DNA from 4 places in the Mesorhizobium sp. M0954 genome. Region 2 is predicted to be linked to each of the others. Evidence: predicted binding sites of a transcription regulator. Region 2 holds the regulator's gene; each other region holds the start of a gene.
What was found. Region 2 encodes PhoB, which activates phosphate uptake and scavenging genes when phosphate is short. Its sites were predicted from a motif close to TGTCATNNANCTGTCAT; they were not measured.

Region 1 (5,583 bases), on a different contig from region 2:
GCAGCCGGCGTCTGCGGCGCATGCGCAAGGCCGATTGGTCGCGCCGCCTTGTCCAGGAGAACCGGCTCTCGGTCGACGATCTGATTTGGCCGATCTTCGTCGTCGACGGCAGACAAGTGCGCGAACCGATCGCCGCCATGCCCGGCGTGTTCCGCCTGTCGCTCGACCTCGCCGTCAAGGAGGCTGAGCGCGCGGCCAAGCTTGGCATTCCGGCGATCGCCACTTTCCCCAATGTGGAGCTCGGCCTGCGCGATCAGACCGGTTCGCACATCCTCGATCCGGAAAACATCATCAACCGCGCCACCCGCGCCATCAAGCGGGCGGTGCCGGAGATCGGCATCATCACCGACGCGGCGCTTGACCCGTTCACCTCGCATGGCCATGACGGCATCTTGCGCGAGGGCATTATCGTCAATGATGAAACGGTGGAGCAAGTGACGGCGGCGGCCGTCATCCAGGCGGCGGCGGGGGCCGACATCATTGCCCCCTCGGACATGATGGACGGCCGGATCGGTGCCATCCGCGATGCGCTCGACGCCAATGGATTTCAGGATGTGGCGATCATGTCCTATGCGACCAAGTTCGCATCCGCTTTTTACGGCCCCTACCGTGAGGCGGTCGGCACCGCCGGCCTGCTCAAGGGCGACAAGAAGACCTATTATATCGATCACGCCAATTCCGACGAAGCGGTGCGCGAGGCCGAGCAGGATCTGGCCGAGGGCGCCGACATGCTGATGGTCAAGCCCGGCCTGCCCTATCTCGACATCATCCGCCGGCTGAAAGTCGAGTTGCAGATGCCGACCTTTGCCTATCAGGTCTCGGGCGAATATTCGATGATCAAGGCCGCCGCCGCCAATGGCTGGATCGACGGCGAAAAGGCGATGCTGGAATCGCTGCTCGCCTTCAAGCGCGCCGGCTGCGACGGCATCCTGACCTACTTCGCGCCGGAAGTGGCGGCGATGCTCAAGGGGTGATGCGCCTTTGTAGCGTCTACATCGAGTAGTGTTCGTTCGTCCAAAGCGCGACATGGAACGCCGCAGGACATCGCTTCAAGTTTACGCTGCCCCTCGTTGCCCTGCCGGGCATTTCTCCCTGTAAAGTGGCAGGGAGAAAGACGCGTTCGTAAAAGATTTCACCAATCTCCAGCGTTGCAAAAACATCGACGTTGCGGCCAGCCCCTTCTCCCCGTCACTATACAGGGAGAAGCTGCCGGCAGGCGGATGACGGGCGGCGCCGACATTGAGATTGGTTATTCCAACATGATTTGGAAGCGATTGCCCCGCCGGCGATTCAAAATACCGCTTGCAAAATGCAATCAGTTAAGCTACCCCAATAACTGCTTGCATCTCACAATTGGCTATCGAGGAGGCTCTCATGTCCAAACTTCGCGTCAGCGCCTTCACCCTGTCGATCGACGGCTTCGGCGCCGGTCCCGACCAAGACCTGAAGAACCCGCTGGGTGTTGGCGGAGAAGCCCTGCACGAATGGATGTTCGGCACCCGCACCTTCCGCAAGATGGTCCTCGGCAAGGATGGCGGGACCACGGACACCGACGAGGCGTTCGCGGCACGCAGCTTCGAAAATGTCGGCGCATGGATCCTCGGCCGCAACATGTTTGGGCCGATCCGCGGCGAATGGCCGGATGACAGCTGGAAAGGCTGGTGGGGTGACAACCCACCCTACCACGTGCCGGTCTTCGTGCTCACGCACCATGCGCGTGATCCTATTGTCATGGAGGGCGGCACGACCTTCTATTTCGTGACCGACGGCATCCACTCAGCGCTGGAGAAGGCGAAGGCAGTGGCTGACGGTAAGGATGTACGGCTGGGCGGCGGCGTTTCTACGATCCGGCAATATCTCAAGGAAAAGCTCATCGACGAAATGCATCTGGCGATCTCACCGGTCCTGCTAGGTGCCGGCGAGAGCCTTTTTGCCGGCATCGACATGCCCAAGCTCGGCTATCGCTGCAGCGAGCAGGTCGCGACGCCGAAGGCCACGCATGTCATCATCGAGCGCACCTAGCTTGTTGCAGGGTGCCGCCATGGAGCGGCGCCCTCCTCGCCGCTTTAGTCAGTACTTCTCCGGCACATACAGTTCGCGCGGCAGTACCTGGCGCTCGTATTCGGGATTGAAGACGCGCTCCGGCAGTGTGATCTCCTCGTGCGGCACCTCCTCATAGGGCATCTGCTTGAGGAGATGGTCGATGCAGTTCAGCCGTGCCCGTTTCTTGTCGTTGCCCTCGACGATGAACCACGGGGCTTCCGGGATATTGGTGCGGGCGAACGTTTCTTCCTTGGCCTTGGTGTACTGCTCCCAGCGCACGCGCGACTGGAGGTCCATCGGCGACAGTTTCCATTGCTTCATCGGGTCATGGATGCGCATCAAAAAGCGCATCTGCTGCTCCTCGTCGGTGATCGAAAACCAGTATTTGACAAGCGTAATGCCTGAGCGGACCAGCATGCGTTCGAAATCCGGAACGTCGCGGAAGAACTCCTCGACCTGATCCGGCTGGGCAAAGCCCATTACCCGCTCGACGCCGGAGCGGTTGTACCAGGAGCGGTCGAACAGCACGATCTCGCCGCCGGCCGGCAGATGCGGAACGTAGCGCTGGAAATACCATTGCGACTTCTCGCGCTCGGTCGGCGCCGGAAGTGCTGCGACGCGGCAGATGCGCGGATTAAGCCTCTGGGTGATGCGCTTGATAACACCACCCTTGCCCGCCGAGTCGCGGCCCTCGAAAACCACGACGAGCTTCTTCTTGTGATAGGCGACCCAGGACTGCAGCTTGATCAACTCGGATTGCAGCGTGATGAGATCGCGAAAATACTGCAGGCGGTCGATCGATGGCGGATGTGCATTCTTGTAGATCTTGGCGATCTCCATCGACAGCGCCGGCTCCGAGATTTCCAGTTCATAGTCTTCATCCAGCGTGTCGGCGAGTTCCGCTTCCAGCCAGTCCCTGGCCGGGGAATTCTGTTTTATCTCGGTCATTTACGCTGCTCCGCTTACAGGCCTTGCCGGCCGCTGTCAGGCGCTCTGCCGCCCGGCCCGGCGGCCGGAAATCGAAGCGCTGGACCGATGTTAGTATAGGCCGGCAATGACGGTTTTATTGCAGCCACTACTGAGCTGGCTGTGCGTTTCAATCCGCAAGATGTGATCGAGCTTGCCCTGCGGAACGGGCGACAAGCGGAACGAATTATCCTACAAATAGCTGGTTCATTGAGGGCTGTCGTCTGCAACGCCCTTTCCCGATAAATTGTGAGGATACGACATGGAATACCGCACTCTCGGCCGTTCCGGGCTGAAGGTTTCAACGCTGACCATGGGCACCATGACGTTCGGCGGCGGCGGCGCGTTTTCGGCGGTCGGCAAGACCGACCTCGACGAGGCGGGCCGGATGATCGACCTTTGCATCGATGCCGGCGTCAATGTCATCGACACCGCCAACGTCTATTCGAACGGCGTGTCGGAAGAGATCATCGGCGAGGCGCTCGGCGGCAAGCGCAAGGGCGACGTGCTGATCGCCTCCAAGGCGCGCATGCGGATCGGCAAAGGCCCCAATGATGAAGGCCTGTCGCGCTACCATCTGATCCGCGAATGCGAGAGGAGCCTGAAGCGGCTCAGGACGGATGTCATCGACATCTATTTCCTGCACGAGTGGGATGGCCTGACACCGCTTGAGGAAACCATCGCCGCGCTCGACACGCTGGTCGCGCAGGGCAAGGTCCGTTATGTCGGCTGCTCCAATTATTCCGGCTGGCAAGTGATGAAGGGGCTGGGGATCAGCGACCGTCATCACCAGCCGCGCTTCGTCACCCAGCAGATCCATTACACGTTGGAAGCGCGCGAGGCCGAGTATGAATTGTTGCCGATCTCGGTCGACCAGGGGCTCGGCGTGCTGGTCTGGAGCCCGCTTGCCGGCGGGTTGCTGTCCGGCAAATACCACCGTGACCAGCCGACCGCCCGCCAGCTCAGCGGCTGGTCGGAACCGCCGATCCGCGACGAGGACCGGCTGTGGCGGATCGTCGACACGCTGATCGATATCGGCAATAATCACGGCGTGTCGGCGGCGCAGGTGGCGCTTGCCTGGCTGCTCGGCCGGCCCGCTGTCAGTTCGCTGGTGATCGGCGGACGAACCGAAGCCCATTTCAAAGACAATATCGCCGCTGCAAGCCTTGTGCTTGCCGATGAGGAGCGCACACGGCTCGATGTGGTCAGCAGGCCGCCCGTGCTCTATCCCTACTGGCACCAGCAATTCACGGCAAAGGACCGGTTCGGGCCGGCCGATCTCGTTCTCGACCGCGACGGCGCCTGAAAAGCCGGGCTCTCCGGACTGCGCCGAGATATGGAGCCCGATCGTGCCTTGCGGTGTTGTGTTTGCGGTCCAATGCTCCTAGGCAAAGGCCAAGCACAACGAAAGGAAACGATATGGCACGAGCACCGAACTACGGTCAGGAACGCAAGGAACGCGACCGGCAGAAGGCTGCCAAGAAGGCGGAAAAGCAGGCTGCCAAGGTCGCAGCCAAGGAGCGATCGAAGCCCGAGGGCGAGAGCGAGTCCCAAACCAAAACCGAAACGGCAGAGTGATGATATCCGGGCTGCCAGGCGGGCCGGGCCTCGGTCAAATCCCGCTATGCCTCAGGCAGGCGCCTTGTCGCTGACGAAGACGTTCACTTCACGAGCGGCGGCAATGAAGGCCCGTCTTGCGTTCATGGCCGGCTTGTCGCCGGCCAGCGCATCATGACAGGCTTGCAACGCTTCGCGGTGCTTGGGGCTGCGCTTGCCGGGCCAATTGTTGAGGAGGTAGTCGGAAGCCTCGCGGGCCGTACGCAAGAGCTGATTGCTTCCCGCCGCGCCTTTGACGGTCACGGGTGTGTCAAATCGGTTGTTTTCCATCGCCGCTCTTACGCCATCGGCATTTGCGAAGCGAGACCGAAAGTAGCATTCTTCGCTCATCTGCTCTTTTCGTGATCAATGGCAGCCGATCCTCACTCAAGCGACGACGGCAAATCCACGGGCGCGCAGGCCGCGCCGGTCGTTGCGCAGCGAGGTCACCAGCCGGTCGCGGCTGCCGATGATATGGGCCGAAAGCAGGCGGGCGGCGGTATCGGCATCGCCGGCCCGCACCGCCGACAGAATGGCATGGTGTTCGGCCCAGGCGCGGCCGAGCGCTGCCTCGTCGCGAACCTCGAGCCAGCGGGCGCGCGACAGGCGCGTCATCGCATCGCGAACCGCTCTGAACAGGAACTCGTTGCCTGACAGGCGTGCCAGCTCGATATGAAAATCCCTGCCGACGCGATGCCATTCCTCGCGCGGCGTCTTGTCGTCGCAAGAATCGAGCATCGCCTCGATGATTTCGACGGCACTTCTGTCCTGCAAGGTGCAAGTCAGCCTGACTGCCGCGACCTCGACCGCCTCGCGATAGACGGCGATCTGCTCCAGCTCGGCAAGATTGATTGGCGAGACCGTCCAGCCGCGGCCATCGCGGCAGATCAGGCCTTCGGTCTCGAGCCGCAGCAACGCAGCCCTGACCGGCGTGCGCGAGGCGCCGAAGCGGCTTTCGACCCAGCGCTCCGTCAGCCG
Region 2 (5,583 bases):
GCTTTGCGTCGTCGCCGCCGGCATCGGGCTTGCCTGGCTGGCGCTCATTCTCGGCGCGTTGGTCTATAAGGGCATAGCCGGGCTTTCGCTCGCGGTCTTCACCGAGATGACGCCACCACCGGGCGAGGCCGGCGGCTTGCTCAATGCCATCACGGGCAGCCTGCTGATGACGATCATCGCCGTTGTCGTCGGCACGCCGATCGGCGTGCTGGCGGGAACCTACATGGCCGAGTATGGACGCTTTTCGCGCATCACCACCGTCGTCCGCTTCATCAACGACATCCTGTTGTCGGCGCCGTCGATCATCATAGGCTTGTTTGTCTATGAGCTGATGGTGCGGCCAATGGGACATTTCTCGGCCATTGCCGGCGCCGTTGCGCTTGCCATCCTGGTCATTCCGGTGGTCGTGCGCACCACTGAAGACATGCTCAACCTGGTGCCGAACGCGTTGCGTGAAGCCGGTGCCGCGATCGGCGCGCCACGCTGGGTGGTGATCCGTTCGGTCGCCTACCGCGCCGCATTGTCCGGCATCGTCACCGGCATATTGCTGGCGATAGCACGCATTTCCGGCGAGACGGCGCCGCTGCTCTTCACCGCGCTCAACAACCAGTTCTGGAGCAGCAATATCAACGCGCCGATGGCCAGCCTGCCGGTGACCATCTTCCAGTTCGCTCTCAGCCCTTACGAGGAATGGCAGCAACTGGCGTGGACCGGCGCACTCATAATCACCCTGACGGTTCTGGGCTTGAGCATCCTCGCCCGCAGCCTTACCGGACGCAGAGAGGACAGATGACACAGATGTTGTCCCCAGACATGACGATGACCGAAACGGTCACCGAGAAGACGAAGATCGAGGTCAAGAATCTCAACTTCTACTACGGCCAGAGCAAGGCGCTGAAGGACATCAGCCTGTCGCTGCCCGAGCGCAGCGTCACGGCCTTCATCGGCCCTTCGGGCTGCGGGAAATCGACGCTGCTGCGTGTGTTCAACCGCATCTATGAGCTCTACCCAAAACAGACGGCCGAGGGCCAGGTGCTGCTCGACGGCAAGAACATTCTCGACCGGTCGCAGGATCTCAACCTCCTCAGGACCAAGATCGGCATGGTGTTCCAGAAGCCGACGCCGTTCCCGATGTCGATCTACGAGAACATCGCCTTCGGCGTCAGGCTCTACGAGAACCTCGGCAAGTCCGAGATGGACGGCCGCGTCGAACAGGCGTTGAAGCGCGCCGCGCTGTGGAGCGAGGTCAAGGACAAGCTCAACGCCAGCGGCTTGAGCCTATCCGGCGGCCAGCAGCAGCGGCTCTGTATCGCCCGCACCGTGGCCGTGAAGCCGGAAGTCATTCTGCTCGACGAACCGGCTTCGGCCCTCGACCCGCTGTCGACTGCCAAGATCGAGGAACTGATCGACGAATTGCAAGCCGACTACACGATCGTCATCGTCACCCACAACATGCAGCAGGCGGCGCGCGTGTCGCGCCAGACGGCCTTCATGTATCTGGGTGAACTGGTCGAGTTCGACCGGACCGAGAAGATCTTCACGTCGCCCCGCGAGAAGCGCACGCAGGACTACATCACTGGCCGCTTCGGCTGAGCCGTTCCGATCATGCATATGAGGACAGGACCATGGGCGAACACACAGTCGCTTCTTTCGACGAGGATCTCGAGCAGATCAGCAAGCTGATCCGCGACATGGCCGACCTCGCCGGTTCGATGGTCGGCGGGGCGACCAAGGCGCTGTTGAATTCCGACAACGTGCTGGCGCAACGCGTCGTTTCCGACGACGCCATCATGGATGCGCGTCAACGCGAACTGGACGACCGCGCTATCACCCTGATCGCCAAACGCCAGCCGATGGCCCACGATCTTCGCCATGTGGTCGGAGCGATCCGCATGGCGGGCGACCTCGAACGCATCGGCGACCTTGCCAAGAATATCGCCAAGCGCGTGAGTGCGGTCGGCCTCAGCGCCACGCCGCGGGACCTGTCGCATTCCATCGACGCGATGGCGCAGCTGGTTCTCATCCAGGTGCAGGGTGTCATCGAGGAATATGCTGCAGGCGATGCGGCCGCGTTGGCCAAGCTTCGTGCCGCCGACGAGCGCATCGACGTTAAATACACGTCCGTGTTCCGCGAGCTGTTGACCTACATGATGGAAGATCCGCGCAACATCACCGCTTGCACGCACCTGCTGTTCTGCGCCAAGAATCTGGAGCGGATCGGCGACCATGTCACCAACATCGCCGAAAATGCGTATTATGTGCTGACCGGCGAGCAATTGCCGGTCAATCGTCCGAAGCAGGACGAAACGACAATGTCCGCACCGGTGACATGATGGGGGTGCCCAGCCGATGATCGCACCACGCATAATGGTGGTGGAGGACGAGGAGCCGTTGGGTGTGCTGCTCCGCTACAATCTCGAATCCGAAGGCTACCAGGTCGAGGTGGTGACACGCGGCGACGAAGCCGAGATCCGTTTGCAGGAGAATGTGCCCGACCTTTTGGTGCTCGACTGGATGATACCAGCGGTTTCCGGCATCGAGCTCTGTCGTCGGTTGCGGGTGCGCCCCGAAACCGAGCGGCTGCCGATCATCATGCTGACCGCGCGCGGCGAGGAGAGCGACCGGGTGCGCGGTCTTTCGACCGGCGCCGACGACTATCTGGTCAAGCCGTTTTCGACACCGGAATTCATGGCCAGGGTCAAGGCGCTGCTGCGGCGCGCCAAGCCGGAAGTGCTGTCCAGCGTGCTGAAGGTCGGCGACATCGTGCTCGATCGCGAATCGCACAGGGTCTATCGCAAGAAGAGCGAAATCAGGCTCGGGCCGACCGAATTCCGGCTGCTCGAGTTCATGATGCGGCATCCGGGCCGTGTCTTCTCGCGCAGCCAGTTACTCGATAATGTCTGGGGGGAGACAATCTACATCGACGAACGCACCGTCGACGTGCATGTCGGGCGGCTGCGCAAAGCCGTCAACAACGGCCGGATGCCGGATGTCATCCGCACCATCCGCGGCGCCGGCTATGCGATCAGGGAAGATTGACCCGCCTGGTCAGGCTACGTTCTTTCTGACGCTGGGCCTCATTTGCGCGCCCGGCGCGAAAATCTCCTGGTCGACGAAGCTTAACGCCCGCATCGCGCAGCCTTCGCGGATCAGAGGCAATTCGTTCGGCTCTGTATCGAAGGAGATCGAGCCTGAATGCTGGCCGCCGGCGGTCTGGGCGATTGCCTTCCGCAAGGCCGGCTCGATCAGATCGAAGGCGGCGGCACTGGCGCCGACCATCGCGACCGGTGCCGGATCGATCAGCGCGAACAGCGAGCCGAGACCGAAACCCAGCGCTTCGCCGGCCTTGCGGTAGGCCTCGCGTTCCGGCCCATCTTTCTCGCGCGCCCGGGCCGCCAGTGCGCGCATGTCGGCGTCGCTGACGTCGGCGACCGGTTCGCTGTCTTCGCTCATCTGCCTGGCGTTGCGCCAGATGGCGTAGTTCCCGGCATACGCCTCGATGCAGCCGCGCCGCCCGCAACGGCAGAGCGCGCCGCCCGGACGATGGATCATGTGGCCAAATTCGCCGCCCGAGGAATGCGTCCCGGTGAACAGTTCGCCCTTCAGCACCAGCCCCATGCCGATGCCATGCGAAAGCAGGATGGCGATGAAGTCGTCGCGATAGCGATCCGGATTGCGCCAGCGCAAAGCCACCGCCATCATGTTGCAGTCGTTCTCCACCGTTGCCGGGATGCCGAATTCGTCCTCCAGCATGTCGGCAAAGGCGATGTCGGTCTGCGGCGTGATCGGCGACCACAGCATGGCGCGTGCAGGGGAGTCGGTAATGCCCTGAATCGCCAGGGCGATGCGGGCGACACTGCGGACGTCAAGATCTGGATCCTGCAGCCGGCGCCGGACGATGGCCATGCATTCACGGATCAGCTCGTCGCGCGGCATAGTCAGCGTGTCCAGCCGGCGCTGTTCCTCGGCGACCACCTGTCCCGTATAGTCGATAATGGCGGCCGAAAGGAAATTCAGCGACAACACCACGGTCAGCACCGCCGCCGCTTCCGGGTTGAGGGCGAGGCCGACTTGCGGACGACCGCGTTTCAACGAAACGGGCTCACTTGGCTTGCTCTCGGCGAGGATGCCTTCCCGTATCAGGTCGGAAGAAATCGCCGATATGGTCGAATGACTGAGGCCGGTGGTAGCTGCGATCTCAGTACGCGATGGCTGGCCGGCCCGGCGCACCGCCGAGATCACCATCGCCCGGTTGCGCCGGCGCAAATCGTCATGGCGGATTCCGACCGACATTGTTTTGCTTTCCTCCCGGTTGCCGCGGCCGCTCATGAACCGGAAGCCGTCGGTAATGTCCGACAAATAGTGTCGGATGAGGCAAATAGTGTCAGATGCAGGTGGCGCTGTCATCGTTTATTCCGACGCTCGAAAAAACTCGCAGAGTCATCAAAATCCATCAGAATCGATGTTGACAGCAGCCGGAGATCGGGCCAGTATTTTTTCGAGGCTCGAAAAAATTAGAGCTTCTAAGCTGGTCTTTGAGCCAATTGGTCACGCCGTACGCGGCGCAGGGAGGATATGATGAAGAAATTCACGACCGCCATTCTGGCGGGTGTCGCCATGACGCTGGCGCTGGCGTCGGTGGCGCAGGCTAAAGACAAGGTCATCGGCGTTTCCTGGTCGAACTTCCAGGAAGAGCGCTGGAAGACCGACGAGGCCGCAATGAAGGCGGCCATCGAGGCCGCAGGCGACAAGTATATTTCCGCCGACGCACAGTCCAACCCCGGCAAGCAGCTCACCGACGTCGAGAGCCTGATCTCGCAGGGCGCCAACGCACTGATCATCCTGGCGCAGGACGCCTCGGCCATCGGGCCGGCCGTGCAAAAGGCGCTGGACGAAGGTATTCCGGTTGTCGGCTACGACCGGCTGATCGAGAACAAGGACGTCTTTTACCTGACCTTCGACAACAAGGAAGTCGGCCGCATGCAGGCCCGGGAAGTCTTCAAGGTGAAGCCGGAAGGCAACTATGTCTTCATCAAGGGTTCGGGTTCCGATCCGAATGCCGATTTCCTGTTTGCCGGTTCGATGGAGGTGCTGAAGGCGGCAATAGACAGCGGCAAGATCAAGAATGTCGGCGAGGCCTATACCGACGGCTGGCTGCCGGCCAACGCTCAGAAGAACATGGAACAGTTCCTGACCGCCAACGACAACAAGGTCGATGCCGTGGTCGCGGCCAATGACGGCACTGCCGGCGGCGTCGTCGCCGCGCTGACAGCGCAAGGGCTGGCCGGATCGGTTCCGGTTTCGGGCCAGGACGGCGACCACGCCGCGCTGAACCGCATCGCGCTCGGCACACAGACCGTGTCGGTGTGGAAGGATGCGCGCGAGCTCGGCAAGAATGCCGCCGAGATCGCCTCGCAGCTGGCCGACGGCAAGCAGATGACCGACATTGCCGGCGTGAAGGATTTCACCACGCCCGGCGGCAATACCGTCAAGTCGCTGTTCCTGACCCCGGTCGCCATCACCAAGGACAACCTCAACGTCGTCATCGACGCCGGCTGGATCAAGAAAGAAGAGGTCTGCGCC
Region 3 (5,583 bases), on a different contig from region 2:
CATCATGCCCAAGGGCAGTCTCTGCTCGAAAATGAAGATCCATATCGGGCCAAGGCCAAACATCACCAGCGGATGACGATAGAGGCGATAGGCGAGCCGGCCCCGCCATGACAGTTGCCGATATTCAGCGACCGTCAGTGTCTTGATGTCGCCGGTGCCGCGCTCGTCGAGATTGCCGGCGCTGGCGTGATGGGTTGCGTGGGCGCGGCGCCAGCAATCGTAGGGCGTCAGCGTCAACACGCCAAGCACGCGGCCGATCCAGTCGTCGGCATAGCGGTTGGCAAAGAAGGAGCCGTGGCCGCAATCGTGCTGGATCATGAAGATACGCACCAGAAAGCCGGCTGCCGGAAGGATGAGGACCAGACCCCACCAATGGCCATAGGCATAAGCGGCCGAGGACAGTGCCCACAGCGTGGCGAAGGGGATGAGGGTGATGGCGAGTTCGACGGCGCTGCGACGCCTGTCGGGCTTTTTATAGCGCGACAGGATCTTCAACCAGGCGCGCTTGCTGTTTGCCACAGCTTCGGGGGAAATCATGTTCATCATGAAACATAGGCGGAGCGGCGCGCTGCCGCAAGGCGGAGATCACGCAAAGTTACTGCGGGTAAATGTCGCGCGATGGCGAGGAATTGCGGCCGCAATCGCAGGTCGCGTTGCTGGCGACGGTGTCTACCGACGGCGCCCGCCTGCGACCACCTTGGCTTCGACGCCGTCCAGGCGGTCGAGCAATTCCTTCAGACGGTCGGGAATATCGGACTCCGTGCGGAAGGCCGGTAAGGTGCGCAGAAAGCGCTTGGTCGCCTCGGTGCCGAGCTGGCGCCGGATATCGGCGGCGAGCCCGTCGCGTTTTTCGCCATTCCTGCGGGGCATCATCCAAAATCCTGTGTCGGCTTCGAAACTCTTCCAAGGGAGGAATGGTTCCCGCATTGTAGTGTCCCGGCAAGCAAAGCCGTCGGGTACGGTAAAGTTTGAATTAAAATCGAAAGCTCTGCGCCGTCCGCCATCAAGCAGCGACAGCGGCTGCAGTATCGCTTGCCCCTTGATTTTTGGCCGCTAAACCTCGATATCGGGCGCAAATCCACACCATTCGAAAATGACGGGAAACGGCGATGAGCGACCAGGCAAAAGACGAACGCGCGCCCGATGAAGCCGAGAAGACCGAGGCTGCCGCGGAGCCAAGGGAAGGTGGCGTCGACGGCGACTATGAGGCGCTTGTGCGGCTTCTGAAGGAAAACGAAGAGCTGAAGGATCGCGCGCTGCGCGTCGCGGCCGACATGGAGAATTTGCGCCGCCGTACCGCGCGGGACGTCCACGATGCGCGCGCCTATGCGGTTGCCAATTTTGCCCGCGACATGCTTTCGGTGTCAGACAATCTGCGCCGTGCGCTGGATGCCATCCCGGAGGAGGCCAAGGCGTCGGGCGATGCCGGCTTCAAGGCGCTGATCGACGGCGTCGAGATCACCGAGCGCGCCATGCTGTCGGCGCTGGAACGCCACGGCGTGAAGAAGCTTGAGCCCGAGGGCGAGAAATTCGATCCGAATTTCCACCAGGCGATGTTCGAGGTGCCCAATCCCGACGTACCGGCCAACACGGTCGTGCAGGTCGTGCAGCCCGGCTATTCGATCGGCGAGCGTGTGCTGCGGCCGGCCATGGTCGGCGTCGCCAAGGGCGGCCCCAAGCATGTCGCAAGCGAAGCGCCGGTGGAGCCGGGGCCGGTCAACGAGCAGGCTGAGAAAGATGCGTAAGTTAGGGGAGTAGGGGAATAGGGCAGTACGGGAGTAGGGAATAGCGCTACGTCGGGTAAAGTAGAGCAATTGCCTACTCGGGCCCTTGCCTTCTCTCCGCCTACTCCCCTACTGCCCTATTCAGGCCGCAAACCGCTGCGCTTCTCCACCATAATAATTGACGTAGCGGGCACCGATCTCCTTGACCGGCATCACCACGAACACGTCGACCGTCGAGAATTCACGGTCGATGACACAACCGTCGCCAATGCGCGCGCCGACGCGCAGATAGCCCTTGACCAGCGGCGGCATCGCCGCGATCGCCGCCTTGGTGTTGACGGCCTCGATCGGCATCAGATCCATGGAACAATAGCGCCCGGCGACGGCGCGCACGTCCCAGGATGAATTCGTCCGGCAGTGGTGGGCAAGATAGGTCAGCGCCTCGGCATGTGCCGCAGGCACGGTGCCGTGGAACGACGCGCAGCCGGTCATCACGCCGATGCCGTAATGGTTGATGTAGGCCCATATGCCTTGCCACAGCGCCTCGATGGTGCGCTTCGAGCGGTATTCCGGCAGAACGCAGGAGCGGCCGAGCTCGAGGAAGCGCTGGCCGGGATGCCGCGCGATGAGCTTGGTCAGCTCGAATTCACCTTCGGAATAGAAGCCGCCGGCGGCCGCGGCAATCTCCTGCCGCAGCAGGCGGTAGGTGCCGACGATGCGGCGATGCTCGGGGCCGGAAAGCGAAGTATCGAAGACCAGCAGATGATCGCAGAGGGGATCGAAGCGATCGGCATCGCGGCGGTCCTGCATCTGGAACAGGTCCTTCCTGGCACCAAGCTCGTCGTAGAACACCCGGTAGCGCACTTCCTGCGCGGCAGCGATCTCGGCCTCGTTGCGGGCGAGCCGCACTTCGAGATTGCCGATGCGGCCGAGCGATGCGCCTTTTATGACGGCATCGGCGTTCCGGCCGACGAGCAAAGGCCCGCTGGCGTTCGGCCGAGCATCACATTCCGGCATGACTGTATGCACGAGTGATTCTCCTTCGAGCCATCCCTCTTGGCACGGGGATACGGTGTAGGTGCAACAGGATTGTGACAGTACCGTGATACGGCTCTGCGGGCAATACTTCGTCGGCTGGGCAATCTATCAACCGTCTATGTTGTGCCTCAGGCGGCCGCTTGCCCTTCGACCGCATGAACCAGGGCATCGGGGTCGAGCGGCTTGGTGACGAAGCCGCTGGCACCGTGAGCGAGCACGGCGTGGCGGGTCTTTTCCTGGCTGTCGGCCGACAGCACCATGATCGGCACTGGCGGCACCGCGGTCTCCTCCTCATGGCGGCGGATGGCGGCGATGGCGTCCAGGCCGTCCATGACAGGCATATGCAAGTCCATCAGCACCACGTCGTAACGGTGCTTGTGGCCGGTGCTGATGACCGCCTCGACGGCGGCCTTGCCGTTGCCGACCACTTTCACGCGATGCCCGGCCTTCAGCAGCGTGGCGCGGGCCAGCATGGCGTTGATGTCGTTGTCCTCGGCGATCAGCACCGACAGGCCCTGCTGGCGGGCGCCAATGGCGTGCCCCGCCTGCGCGCCGCGCCTTTGCAGTTGCGGCTCGGCGATGACCGGCGCGTGGCTGGTCAAAAGCACGCGCAGCAATGTCTCGCCGCGCACCGGCCTCGCAAGGAAGGTGGCGTAACCATTGGCACGGAACTCGCCAAGCATGCCACGGTCGGTCGGTGCAATCAGCGTCACTGCCTCGCAATCGGCAAATCCGCTCTGGCGCAGGCGCCTGAGCAGCCTGCCGTCGCTTTGCTCCATGGCAGCATCGATCAGCAGCACGTCGCAGCTCTCGGCGAAAGGGGTGGCCTGGGCGGCGGCGGTGGCCAGATCGACCGTGCCGCCATTGGCGCGAATGGTGCGGGCGAGGGCTTCGGCCTCGACCAGGTTCTTCGACACGATCACGGCATGCCGGCCCGACAGCGCGTCCTGGCGGATCTGCGGCGCCTCGACGGCGGAAATAGCGGGAATCTCGAAGACGAATTCGGACCCCTGGCCAAGCCGGCTTGACACAGAGATAGTGCCGCCCATGGCGGTCACCAGGCGCTTGGAAATGGCGAGACCGAGGCCGGCACCGCCATGCGCACGGGTCGAGGTGCCGTCAGCCTGTTCGAAGTCCTCGAATATGCGCTCCATGTCCTCCTCGCGTAGACCGGGGCCGGTGTCGGTGATGGTGAAGCGGATGCGGTCGGTGGTTTCGGTGCGGACGCGGGCGATGCTTGCCAGGACGCCGCCGCTGTCGGTGAACTTGACGGCGTTGCCGATGAGATTGAGCAGCACCTGCCTGACCCTGCCGGGGTCGGCGGTGATCAGCTGCGGCACGTCGGGTTCGACATGACAGCCGAGGCCGATATCCTTGGCAAAAGCCCGCGCCGCCAAAAGCTCGATGACATTGTCGGCGATCTCGCGCACCGACATCGGCTGCGGTTCGGGATCGAAGCGGCCGGCCTCGATCTTGGAGTAGTCGAGCAGGTCCTCGATCAGCGCCAGCAGCGCGCTGGCCGAGGTCGAGATGGCGCCGACATAGGTCCGCTGCTCGGGCGAAAGGCTGGTGTCGGCGAGAAGCCGGGCCATGCCCATGATGCCGTTCATCGGCGTGCGGATCTCGTGGCTGACGGTGGCGAGGAAGCGCGATTTGGCCTGGCTCGCATATTCGGCCCGCTCGCGGGCGGTGATCAGCGAGGATTCGGCGCGCTTGCGAGCGGTGATGTCGCGGGCGATGGCGCGATGCGAAACGGCGCCGCTGTCCTTGTCGCGCACCGACAGCTCGATCCAAGAGAACCAGCGTGGGCCGTCCGGCGTGCGAATGGCGACGTCGGTGGAACTCAGGCATTCATGGTCGGAAAACGCGGCGTCGGGGACGATGCCGACATCGATGCCTAGTTCGGCCAGGGTCTTGCCGGCAAGGTCGCGCTGGTCGGTTTCGACAAGGTCGGCGAAAACCTTGTTGGCGTAGACAATGTGGCCGTCGCGGTCACGATGGACGACGAGATCGCCGAGTGCATCGATCAGCCCGCGAAAGCGCTCCTCGCTCTCCTGCATCTCCCACATGCGGTCGGCCAGCGTCTCTATTTCGGCGCGGCTGCGGGCGGTCGTGGCATCGAGCAGGGCCACCGCGCGGCGCTCGGTGCGCCTGTTGCGCAGATGCATGGCGAGCCCGGCGATGGCTGTCGCCAAAAGGCCGATGGTGATGAAGATCGGCGTCCCGGTCAGATGCGAAAAGGCTGCCAGCACGACGATGGCGACGAGCGTCAGGAAGGGCAGGCCTTCGCGGTTGGAGGCCGGCAGTTCCGGCGCCAGCGGTGGCGCGGCGACAAGCTGCCGTCCTGGCGCCGCGGGGGCCGTCCCGTCGGCCCGTTCGGCTGGTTCCGCCTCTCTGATGCCGGGTTCCGCAATCATACGGAACTCCTGCCAGACAGAGCTTATCGAAGCTTGTGGTTGATCGCTCGAATTTTAGCGGTCGCTCTCTTTTTTATCCCTTGGGGGTTCACATATCCACCACCACGCGGCCGCGGATCTTGCCCTCGACGATGTCATGTGCGGCGCCGATGATGCCGTCGAAGCCGATGCTCGTCGACAGGCTGGCAAGCTTTGCGTGGTCGAGATCGGCACTGATGCGGCGCCAGGCCTCGAGTCGGACCGCCTTCGGCGCCATCACCGAATCGATGCCGAGCAGCGAGACGCCGCGCAGGATGAAGGGGGCGACGCTTGCCGGCAGGTCCATGCCGCCGGCGAGGCCGCAAGCGGCGACGGCGCCGCCATAGGAGGTCATCGACAGAACGTTGGCCAGCGTGTGACTGCCG
Region 4 (5,583 bases), on a different contig from region 2:
GTCAGGCGTCAACGTCCAGCGCACCATCTACATGGCCTACACGCTGTCGGGCCTGTGCGCGGCCTTCGTCGGCGTGCTGCTTGCCTCGCGCATCGGCATCGGCAATCCGACGCAGGCCGAGGGCTGGGAATTGCAGGCGATCGCCTCCTCGGTGATCGGCGGCACCTCGCTGTTCGGCGCTGTCGGCTCCGTGCACGGACCGCTGCTCGGCGCCTTCATCCTTGCCACCATCAACAACGGCGCCAATCTGCTCAACGTCAACGCCTTCTGGCAGCGCATCATCACCGGCGTGCTGATCATCGTCATCGTCTATTTCGACGGGCTGCGCCGCCGCGGCAAATAGACCGCCTCCCAACAATCGCCGGCCTCGCCACAGCAGGGCCGGCAGTCCCATGAACCGACTGGATTGAAGCATGAAAGCCGTCGTCTGCCGCTCGCCCGGCGAACTTGTCCTCGAAGATCGTCCGGCGCCTGGCGCGCCCCCCGCCGGCTGGGCGCTGGTCGCCGTCAGCCATGTCGGCATCTGCGGCACCGACTATCACATCTTCGAAGGCAAGCACCCGTTCCTCGCCTATCCCCGCATCATGGGCCACGAGGTTTCCGGCACCGTGATCGAGGTTGGCGTGGACGTCGATCTCGCCGTCGGCGAAGCGGTGATCGTCAATCCCTATCTCGCCTGCGGCAAATGCAACGCCTGCCGGCAAGGCAAGCCGAATTGCTGCGTCAGGATCGAGGTGCTCGGCGTCCACCGCGACGGCGCCATGTGCGAGCAGATCCTGGTGGCGGCGCAAAATCTTTATCCGGCAAACGGCCTGTCGCTGGCCGATGCCGCCGCCGTCGAATTCCTGGCGATCGGCGCCCATGCCGTGCGGCGCTCGCTGGCTGATCCACGTGCGCGCACGCTGGTCATCGGCGCAGGCCCGATCGGGCTCGGCACGGCGCTGTTCGCCCGCATCGCCGGGCTCGATGTGACGCTGCTCGACATGAGCGCTGAACGGCTTGGCTTTGCCGAAAGCGAACTCGGCTTCGCGACGCTCGACGGCTCGCGAGGCACCGCTGCCGACCTGGTGCGGGAAGCAACCGGCGGCAACGGCTTCGACGTGGTTTTCGATGCCACCGGCAACACCCGGTCGGTGCAGTCGGCCTTCGCTCATGTCGCGCATGGCGGAGCGCTGGTCCTGGTCAGCGTCGTCAAGGACGACATCGCCTTTTCCGATCCCGAATTCCACAAGCGCGAGATGATGCTGATCGGCAGCCGCAACGCCCTGCGTGCCGATTTCGACCATGTCGCCGCCTCGATCCGCAACGGCGCGCTGCCGCTGGCAAAGCTTGTGACGCACCGCACCACGCTTGGCGAGACGCCGCACGACCTCGCCCGCTGGGCGCATGAGAAGTCTGGCCTGATCAAGGCTGTCATTCAGGTCGGATGATGCCAGGGCTGCCGTATCTCAGAGCGCCGACAATTTGAGCTCGATCCGCTCGGCCGGGAAGCGCGACTCCGAAAACTGTATCGGCTGACCGTCGGGCGTGACGTTGACGGCGACCGTCACCAGCACGATGGCGCCGGGCTGCAGCTCGAGGTCCGCAAGGTCGGCGGCATCGGCATGGCGCGCCGACAGCACGGTCGATTGCCTGAGATAGTCGTCGATGCCGAAACGTGCCAGTGATGCGGTGATCGAACCGGTTTCCGCCATGGCGGCATCGATGCCGGCAAAGCGCCTGGCATCGAACCAGCCGGCCGCGCGGGACACCGGCATTCCATCGGCTTCGCCGCGCGTTTCCAGGCGTATCACATCGGCCCCCGTCGCAAGGCCTAAGCCCTCTGCGACACGACGGTCGGCCGGCTCGATCGATGACGCGAGCAAGGTGATATGCCGCTCGGACGCCTGTCCTTGCAATCCCTCGGAAAAGCGGGTGCGGGCGCCGATCGGATAAGACAGCCGGTTGCGCGACAGCACGAAGGTGCCGCGCCCCTGCTCCGCCCTGAGCACACCCTCCTGCACCAGCGCTGCGATAGCGCTACGCACCGTGTGGCGGTTGACGCCATAGCGTCCGGCCAACGCGATCTCCGGCGGCAGCGCGGCATTCTCGGGAAAATCGCCGGCGGCGATCGAATGCAGGATCTGGTCGGCGATCTGTCGCCACAGCGCGACACCGCTGCGCCGCTCGATGCGGTTGGCTTGTCCGATCATCTCCCGCCCCAATTCTTTGCGCCGATCTTTTGGCCCGTGTCACGTGCCCGTCATGGACACGCGCTAGATAACGAGTATAATTTGTATAGTTGTCTATATCAATAGACAAATTCACGCAAACGAGGAGTACGGCCATGCGAGGACGGGAAGCGCGAGAGCGGGCCGAGCGCAAGGCCGTGATGACGACGCTGGCGCAATCGGCCGGCGACGACATCGTCCGCCTCTGGGACGAAGCCGGCCTGCCTTGCGAAGCGGAACTTCTGCGTGGCCCCGAAACCGGCCTGGTTACGGTACGCGGCCGCATCGGCGGCGGCGGCGCGCCCTTCAATGTCGGCGAGGCGACGGTCACCCGTGCCACGGTGCGGCTTGCGTCCGGCCATGTCGGCCACTGCTACGCGCTCGGCCGCGACAAGCAGAAGGCAAGGCTGGCGGCAATCGCCGATGCGCTGTGGCAGGACCCGGCCCACCGCAATGAGGTCGAGATCAGGATCGTTGCGCCATTGCAGGCGGCACTGGCCAAGGCGCGTGAACAGCGCCGCGCCGAGACGGCGGCGACCAAGGTCGATTTCTTCACCATGGTGCGCGGAGAAGACTGATGAATATCGCCACTCAATCCATTGAAGGCGGCTTCGCCGATCCGGTATTCAACGCGCAGACCGTATTCCGTGCCGTGATGGACGCGATGGCGCGGCCAGGCAGTGTGCAGCCGCTGCCGGCCCTCGCCCACCCCCCGGTGCCGCTGTCGGCCACCGCCGGCGCCGTTGCGCTGGCGCTGTGCGATAACGACACGCCGCTCTGGCTCGACCACGCCTTGCAGGCTTCAGCGACGGTGAAATCCTGGCTTGGCTTTCATACCGGCGCGCCGCTGGCCAACACCCCGGCCGACGCGCATTTCGCGCTGATCGCCACGCCGGCCGAGATGATGGCGCTCGACGGGTTTTCGCAAGGCACCCGGGATTATCCCGATCGCTCCACGACGCTGATCCTCGAGGTCAGCGATCTTGTCTCCGGCGCTGCGCTGCTGCTCGAAGGCCCGGGCATCGAGACGACGGCGACGATCGCGCCGGCGCAAATGCCGCGCCATTTCGTCGAGCAATGGAAGCAGAACAAGCAGCGTTTTCCGCGTGGCGTCGACATCATCCTCGCCACGTCCGAAGCAATTGCCTGCCTGCCGCGCACGACGCGCATCAAGACGATGGAGGCATAGCATGTATGTCGCGGTAAAGGGTGGCGAAGCGGCCATTCGCAACGCCCACAAACTGCTCGCCGACCGCCGGCGCGGCGACCGCTCGGTGCCCGCACTTCGCCTCGACCAGATCGTCGAGCAGCTGGCGCTCGGCGTCGACCGGGTGATGAGCGAAGGTTCGCTCTACGACCGGGAATTGGCGGCACTCGCCATCGTCCAGGCGCGCGGCGACATGATCGAGGCGATCTTCCTGGTTCGCGCCTATCGCACCACGCTGCCGCGTTTCGGCTACACAAGGGCGATCGACACCGGCACGATGCTGGTCGAGCGACGGCTGTCGGCCACCTACAAGGACCTGCCCGGCGGGCAGCTGCTCGGCCCGACTTTCGACTACACCCACCGCCTGCTCGATCCCGAGCTCGCCGCCGGCGGCGATGTCGCCGAACCGGAGCAGCGCGCAGGCAAGGCGGAAGCCATGCCGCGCGTCTCGGCCATCCTCGCCCGCGAAGGCCTGATCGAGCCCGACGGCGACCTGCCTGGGGATCATACCCCCGGCGACATCACCCGCGAGCCGCTCGAATTCCCGATGGCGCGCGACATCCGCCTGCAGGCGCTGTCGCGCGGCGACGAGGGGTTTCTGCTGGCGCTCGGCTATTCCACCCAGCGCGGCTACGCGCGCAACCATCCCTTCGTCGGCGAGGTTCGCATCGGCGAGGTCGAACTGGAACTGGACGTGCCGGAACTGCCCTTTGCCGTGCCGCTCGGCAGCATCCGCGTCACCGAATGCCAGATGGTCAACCAGTTCAAGGGCTCGGCCAAGGCGCCGCCGCAATTCACCCGCGGCTATGGCCTCGTCTTCGGCCAGAGCGAGCGCAAGGCCATGGCCATGGCGCTATGCGACCGCGCGCTGCGCGCCTCGGAGTTGGGTGAGGATGTCATCGCCGCAGCGCAGGACGAGGAGTTCGTCATCTCGCATTCCGACAATGTCCAGGCGACCGGCTTCGTCGAGCATCTGAAGCTGCCGCATTATGTCGACTTCCAGGCCGAGCTCGACCTCGTGCGCCGCATGCGCGCCGAGCATGATGCCCGCGAAAATGCCGGCAAGGCCGAAGAAAAGAGGCAGGCAGCGGAATGAGTGCACAACCAGCGGACATCGCCACCTACAACTTCGCCTATCTTGACGAACAGACCAAGCGGATGATCCGTCGGGCGATCCTCAAGGGCATCGCCATTCCTGGCTATCAGGTGCCGTTCGCCTCGCGCGAAATGCCGATGCCCTATGGTTGGGGCACCGGCGGCGTGCAGGTCACCGCTTCGATCATTGGCCCGGACGATGTGCTCAAGGTCATCGACCAGGGCGCCGACGACACCACCAATGCGGTTTCGATCCGCGCCTTCTTCAAGAAGGTCGCCAATGTCGCCGTCACCACCGAGACGGCCAAGGCGACCATCATCCAGACGCGCCACCGCATTCCCGAATATCCGCTGAGTGCCGGCCAGGTGCTGGTCTATCAGGTGCCCATCCCCGAACCGCTGCGCTTCCTCGAACCACGCGAGACGGAGACGCGCAAGATGCATGCGCTGGAGGAATACGGTCTGATGCATGTAAAACTCTACGAAGACATCGCCAGGCATGGCCGCATCGCCACCACCTACGCCTACCCGGTCAAGGTTGAGGGCCGCTATGTGATGGATCCCTCGCCGACGCCGAAATTCGACAATCCGAAGATGCACCGTTCGCCGGCTTTGCAATTGTTCGGCGCCGGCCGCGAAAAGCGCATCTACGCGCTGCCGCCCTTCACCGATGTGGTCAGCCTCGATTTCGAGGACCATCCGTTCGAGGTGCAGACCTTCGACCAGCCCTGCGCGCTGTGCGCGGCCGAGAACGTCTATCTCGACGAGGTCATCCTCGACGACCATGGCGGCCACATGTTCGTCTGCTCCGATACCGATCATTGCGAGAGGCGGCGCGCGGAAGGCGGCCGCGGCCATCTCGCGCCCGAGACCCATCTTGCCCCAGGAAAAACGGAGCCGGCGCAATGATCGACGAACCGCTGCTGCGCGTTTCGGCACTGTCCAAATTCTACGGCTCGCGCGTCGGCTGCGAGAACGTCACTTTTGACCTCTGGCCGGGCGAAGTGCTGGCGGTGGTCGGCGAATCCGGTTCCGGCAAGACGACTTTGCTCAACTGCCTGTCAACTCGAC

Region 1: a site for PhoB is predicted at 3,098-3,114, ahead of ppk2 (polyphosphate kinase 2). Genes of this name have one in related genera too.
Region 3: a site for PhoB is predicted at 2,805-2,821, ahead of olsB (l-ornithine N(alpha)-acyltransferase). Genes of this name have one in related genera too.
Region 4: a site for PhoB is predicted at 2,230-2,246, ahead of phnF (phosphonate metabolism transcriptional regulator PhnF). Genes of this name have one in related genera too.

Annotation. Positions count from the first base shown of each region.
Region 1 is NZ_JAMYNR010000007.1:28,143-33,725, reverse strand. Features, by position in the region: gene hemB (porphobilinogen synthase) at 1-974, shown strand, start outside; gene NKH93_RS11365 (dihydrofolate reductase family protein) at 1,375-2,022, shown strand; gene ppk2 (polyphosphate kinase 2) at 2,071-2,991, opposite strand; gene NKH93_RS11355 (aldo/keto reductase) at 3,272-4,315, shown strand; gene NKH93_RS11350 (hypothetical protein) at 4,429-4,587, shown strand; gene NKH93_RS11345 (DUF982 domain-containing protein) at 4,639-4,896, opposite strand; gene NKH93_RS11340 (GntR family transcriptional regulator) at 4,993-5,583, opposite strand, start outside.
Region 2 is NZ_JAMYNR010000008.1:28,061-33,643, forward strand. Features, by position in the region: gene pstA (phosphate ABC transporter permease PstA) at 1-793, shown strand, start outside; gene pstB (phosphate ABC transporter ATP-binding protein PstB) at 790-1,593, shown strand; gene phoU (phosphate signaling complex protein PhoU) at 1,626-2,333, shown strand; gene phoB (phosphate regulon transcriptional regulator PhoB) at 2,350-3,039, shown strand; gene NKH93_RS12910 (ROK family protein) at 3,049-4,293, opposite strand; gene xylF (D-xylose ABC transporter substrate-binding protein) at 4,579-5,583, shown strand, end outside.
Region 3 is NZ_JAMYNR010000001.1:80,339-85,921, forward strand. Features, by position in the region: gene NKH93_RS00365 (fatty acid desaturase) at 1-543, opposite strand, end outside; gene NKH93_RS00370 (hypothetical protein) at 670-873, opposite strand; gene grpE (nucleotide exchange factor GrpE) at 1,110-1,745, shown strand; gene olsB (l-ornithine N(alpha)-acyltransferase) at 1,866-2,741, opposite strand; gene NKH93_RS00385 (PAS domain-containing hybrid sensor histidine kinase/response regulator) at 2,891-5,179, opposite strand; gene acuI (acrylyl-CoA reductase (NADPH)) at 5,268-5,583, opposite strand, start outside.
Region 4 is NZ_JAMYNR010000001.1:21,104-26,686, reverse strand. Features, by position in the region: gene NKH93_RS00145 (ABC transporter permease) at 1-343, shown strand, start outside; gene NKH93_RS00140 (zinc-binding alcohol dehydrogenase family protein) at 414-1,430, shown strand; gene phnF (phosphonate metabolism transcriptional regulator PhnF) at 1,449-2,192, opposite strand; gene phnG (phosphonate C-P lyase system protein PhnG) at 2,327-2,788, shown strand; gene phnH (phosphonate C-P lyase system protein PhnH) at 2,788-3,399, shown strand; gene NKH93_RS00120 (carbon-phosphorus lyase complex subunit) at 3,401-4,513, shown strand; gene NKH93_RS00115 (alpha-D-ribose 1-methylphosphonate 5-phosphate C-P-lyase PhnJ) at 4,510-5,421, shown strand; gene phnK (phosphonate C-P lyase system protein PhnK) at 5,418-5,583, shown strand, end outside.